Regions from separate parts of the Streptomyces sp. NPDC088766 genome, predicted to be linked through region 2. Evidence: riboswitches for the same ligand, from Rfam matches in the RefSeq annotation. Region 2 holds a riboswitch; the other holds the start of a gene.
What was found. A riboswitch is a leader RNA that binds a small molecule or an ion and turns the genes downstream of it on or off. The one in region 2 is predicted to bind S-adenosylmethionine.

Region 1 (2,195 bases), on a different contig from region 2:
GCTGCGGCGGGCCGCGTACTCGCCGCCGAGCGGCTGCACGAAGCCGGCCAGCTGCGGCCAGTGCATGTTGAGCAGGGGGCGGGCCATGAGTTCGGTGACCCGGCCGCCCTGGCCCGCCGTCCTGCCGGAGCCGGGCGAATGCAGCTCGGTGCCCAGCGGACGGTCGTACATCGCCTTGACCAGGTCCACGCCGGGGTCGGTGAGCAGCGGGCCCACGATCCCCGAGACGAAGTCGGAGGAGAACTCCCTGAGGTCCGCGTCGATGAAACAGACGATGTCCCCGGTCGTCACGAGCAGCGACCGCCACAGCACCTCGCCCTTGCCGGGCACGGCGGGTATCCGGGGCAGGATCTCGTCCCGGTGGACGACGCGCGCCCCGGCCGCCGCGGCGACCTGCGACGTACGGTCGGTGGAGCCCGAGTCGACGACGACGATCTCGTCGACGAGGGGGACCTGCCGCATCAGGTCGTGGCGGATGACCGCGACGATGTCACCGACCGTCTCCTCCTCGTTCAGGGCGGGCAGCACCACCGACACCGACTGGCCCGAGGCGCGCTTCGCGGCCAGGACGCGGTGCAGCGGGCGGTCGGTCACGGACCAGGAGCGGGTGGCCAGCCAGGCCTCGGCTTCTTTCAGCACGGTCTGCGGCTCCTCACTGTCGTGATCACACGCGGTGCACGTGGGGTGACCGTGTGATCCATCTCGCGGTTCGGACGTCTGTCTCAACTGTCCTGGCCTTCGGTTACAGTCTTGAACAACGCGGATGACCATCGCATGTCCGAGGTGGCCGCTGTTCACAACTTCATACCGCTCATCCAGAGGGGCAGAGGGATACGGCCCGATGAAGCCCCGGCAACCCTCCAGCCGCGCGCGCCGCCAGGCGTGAACGCCAACGCGTCACGTCGATGTGGCGAGGCTCCCGGCTAGGGAAGGTGCCAAATCCGTCTCACGGCGAGATGCGTCGTGAGGAAGATGAGGAGAAAGGGCCTCGCCTCACATGGCTGCGCAGACAGTTGCAAGCACCACGAACTCCGTCGATCTCGGTCCCGCCGCGGCGCTCTCCTGCCGCGAGTGCGGACACCGCGTGCCCCTCGGCCCGGTCTTCGCCTGCGAGGAGTGTTTCGGCCCGCTCGAGATCGCGTACGACTTCTCGGCCTACGAGACCGAGGAACTCCGCAAGCGCATCGAGGCGGGCCCCGCGAACATCTGGCGCTACGCGCCGCTGCTGCCGGTCCCGGCCGACGTGGCGGAGAAGCCGAACATCAACCCCGGCTGGACCAAGCTCGTCCAGGCCGACAACCTGGCCCGCGAGCTGGGCGTCGACGCCGGCAAGCTGTTCGTCAAGGACGACTCCGGCAACCCGACGCACTCCTTCAAGGACCGTGTCGTCGCCCAGGCCATCGAGGCCGCCCGCGCCTTCGGCTTCACCACCCTGTCCTGCTCCTCCACGGGCAACCTGGCCGGTGCCGTCGGCGCCGCCGCCGCCCGCGCCGGTTTCCGCTCCTGTGTGTTCATCCCGCACGACCTGGAGCAGGGCAAGGTCGTCATGGCCGCGATCTACGGCGGCGAACTCGTCGGCATCGAGGGCAACTACGACGACGTGAACCGGTTCTGCTCCGAGCTGATCGGCGACCCGGCCGGCGAGGGCTGGGGCTTCGTCAACGTCAACCTGCGGCCGTACTACGCCGAGGGCTCCAAGACGCTGGCGTACGAGATCTGCGAGCAGCTCGGCTGGCGGCTCCCCGACCAGCTCGTCGTGCCGATCGCCTCCGGCTCGCAGCTCACGAAGATCGACAAGGGGCTGCAGGAGCTGATCAAGCTCGGTCTCGTCGAGGACAGGCCGTACAAGATCTTCGGTGCGCAGGCCGAGGGCTGCTCGCCGGTGTCCGTCGCCTACAAGGCGGGTCATGACGTGGTCCGGCCGCAGAAGCCGGACACCATCGCCAAGTCCCTCGCCATCGGCAACCCGGCGGACGGGCCCTACGTCCTGGACATCGCGCGCCGTACCGGCGGCGCGGTGGAGGACGTGGACGACGAGCAGGTGGTCGACGCGATCAAGCTGCTGGCGCGGACCGAGGGCATCTTCGCGGAGACCGCCGGCGGCGTGACGGTCGGTGTGACGAGGAAGCTGATCGAGAACGGTCTCCTGGACCCGACGAAGACCACCGTCGTCCTCAACACGGGGGACGGTCTCA
Region 2 (2,195 bases):
GGTCAACATCTCCACGATGTCCTCGATCGTCGTCGCCGGCACGGGCGTCAAGGTCGTCAAGCACGGCAACCGGGCCGCGTCCTCCGCCTCCGGTGCCTCGGACGTCCTGGAGAAGCTCGGTGTCCGCCTCGACCTGACCCCGCGGCGGGTGGCCGAGGTCGCCGAGGAGGCGGGCATCACCTTCTGCTTCGCCGTCAAGTTCCACCCGGCGCTGCGTCACGCGGGTGCCGCGCGCGGCCAGCTGGGCATCCGCACGGTGTTCAACGTCCTCGGCCCGCTGACCAACCCGGCCAGGGTCCGGGCCCAGGCGGTCGGTGTGGCGGACCTGCGCATGGCGCCGATCGTCGCCGGTGTCTTCGCCGAACGCGGCCACTCCTCGCTGGTGTTCCGCGGCGACGACGGCCTCGACGAGCTGACGACGACCTCCACCTCCCGGGTCTGGGTCGTGCGGGAGGGCAAGGTGACCGAGGAGTCCTTCGACCCGCGCGACGTCGGCCTCGACCTCGTTCCCGTCGAGGCCCTGCGGGGTGCCGACGCCTCCTACAACGCCGAGGTGGCGCGCAGGCTGCTGGACGGCGGGACGGGCCCCGTCCGCGACGCCGTCCTGCTGAACTCGGCGGCCGCCCTGGTCGCCCTGGAGCCGACCGGGGCACCGCTCGCCGAGCAGCTCCGCGCCGGTATGGCCAGGGCCGCGGAGTCCCTCGACTCGGGGGCGGCGAAGCGGACGCTGGAGCGCTGGGCGGCGGCCACCCACGCCTGAGCCGGGACAACGGCCGGCGAGGCGCGGTCCCGGCCCCTGGTGTCTCAGGAAATGGACCGCGCCTTGCGCGCCGGTGATCGTGTGGCAGGATGCCGTACCAGGTCATGAGTGACAGTCATGAGGCCCCGGCCGACTGTCCGGCAACCCTCCGTCCGTGGCGGGGTGCCCCGGGTGAAGACCAGGCTGTGGACACAAAGGTCCACGGCAAGCGCGGACCCCTCGTCACACCAGGGGTCCTGGTCGTCGAGGAGCCTTCCGTGAGCAAGCGAATGCGATAGGGCCGCAGAGCCCCGCCTCCGCATCCCTCCTTCACCTTTTCCCGCGCTCGAGCCCCAGGGCCTCTCGTGCGGATCATGCCGGGCCCGCGGGCCCCGCTCCCTGATCCGGCCTGATCCGAACGGAAGAACCCGGCCGCTCGCGTGGTGAATCCCTCTGCCTCTCACGGGAGTTCCGTCATGTCCGTCTCCACCGCTGCCGTCGCCCCGACCGTTTGCGCCCCCCTGCCCGTTCTGGGACGGGATGTCACCGTCCCGCTCGTCACCGGCGGCGAGGTCGGCTACGCGGCCCTGGACTACGCCGCCAGCGCGCCCGCCCTCCAGCGTGTCTGGGACGACGTGGCCGCCTACGCCCCCTACTACGGCAGCGTCCACCGCGGCGCCGGACACCTCTCCCAGCTCTCCACCGACCTCTTCGAGAACGCCCGCCGCACGGTCGCCGACTTCCTCGACTGCCGGCCCGACGACCAGCTCGTCTTCACCCGCTCCACCACCGACTCCCTCAACCTCCTCGCCGCCGCCCTTCCCGCCGACTGCCAGGTCTTCGTCTTCGAGACCGAGCACCACGCCGCGCTGCTGCCCTGGAAGAACGCCCGGGTCACCTGCCTCGACGCCCCCCGCACCCCGCGGCAGGCCGTGGCCGCCCTGGAGCGGGCCCTCGCCGACCGGGAACCGCACGGCCCGGCCCTGGTCTGCGTCACCGGCGCCTCCAACGTCACCGGCGAGCTGTGGCCCGTGCGCGAGCTGGCCGCCGCGGCCCACGCCCACGGTGCCCGGATCGTCCTGGACGCCGCCCAGCTCGCCCCCCACCACCCGGTGTCCGTCCGCGACCTCGACGTCGACTGGGTCGCCTTCTCCGGCCACAAGCTGTACGCCCCCTTCGGCTCCGGCGTGCTGGCCGGCCGCGCCGACTGGCTGCGGGCGGCCGAGCCGTACCTCGCCGGTGGCGGCGCCAGCCGCAAGGTGACCCGGCGCGCGGACGGGGGAGTGGAGGTGGAGTGGCACGAGAGCGCCGCCCGGCACGAGGCCGGCTCCCCGAACGTCATCGGGGCCTACGCCGTCGCCTCCGCCTGCAAGGCGCTCACCGAGGCGGGCTTCGACACCCTGGTGGCCCGCGAGCAGTACCTCGTGGAGAAGGTCCGCACCGGCCTCGCGGAGGT

Region 1: it holds a riboswitch for S-adenosylmethionine, as region 2 does, so the genes downstream of both, thrC (threonine synthase) here and ACIP5W_RS19570 (aminotransferase class V-fold PLP-dependent enzyme) in region 2, are expected to answer to the same signal.

Annotation. Positions count from the first base shown of each region.
Region 1 covers NZ_JBIVKQ010000010.1:162,839-165,033, forward strand. Annotated here, with positions in the region: gene ACIP5W_RS16680 (glucosyl-3-phosphoglycerate synthase) at 1-639, opposite strand, end outside; SAM riboswitch class I at 809-979, shown strand; gene thrC (threonine synthase) at 998-2,195, shown strand, end outside.
Region 2 covers NZ_JBIVKQ010000013.1:79,207-81,401, forward strand. Annotated here, with positions in the region: gene trpD (anthranilate phosphoribosyltransferase) at 1-760, shown strand, start outside; SAM riboswitch class IV at 861-977, shown strand; gene ACIP5W_RS19570 (aminotransferase class V-fold PLP-dependent enzyme) at 1,216-2,195, shown strand, end outside.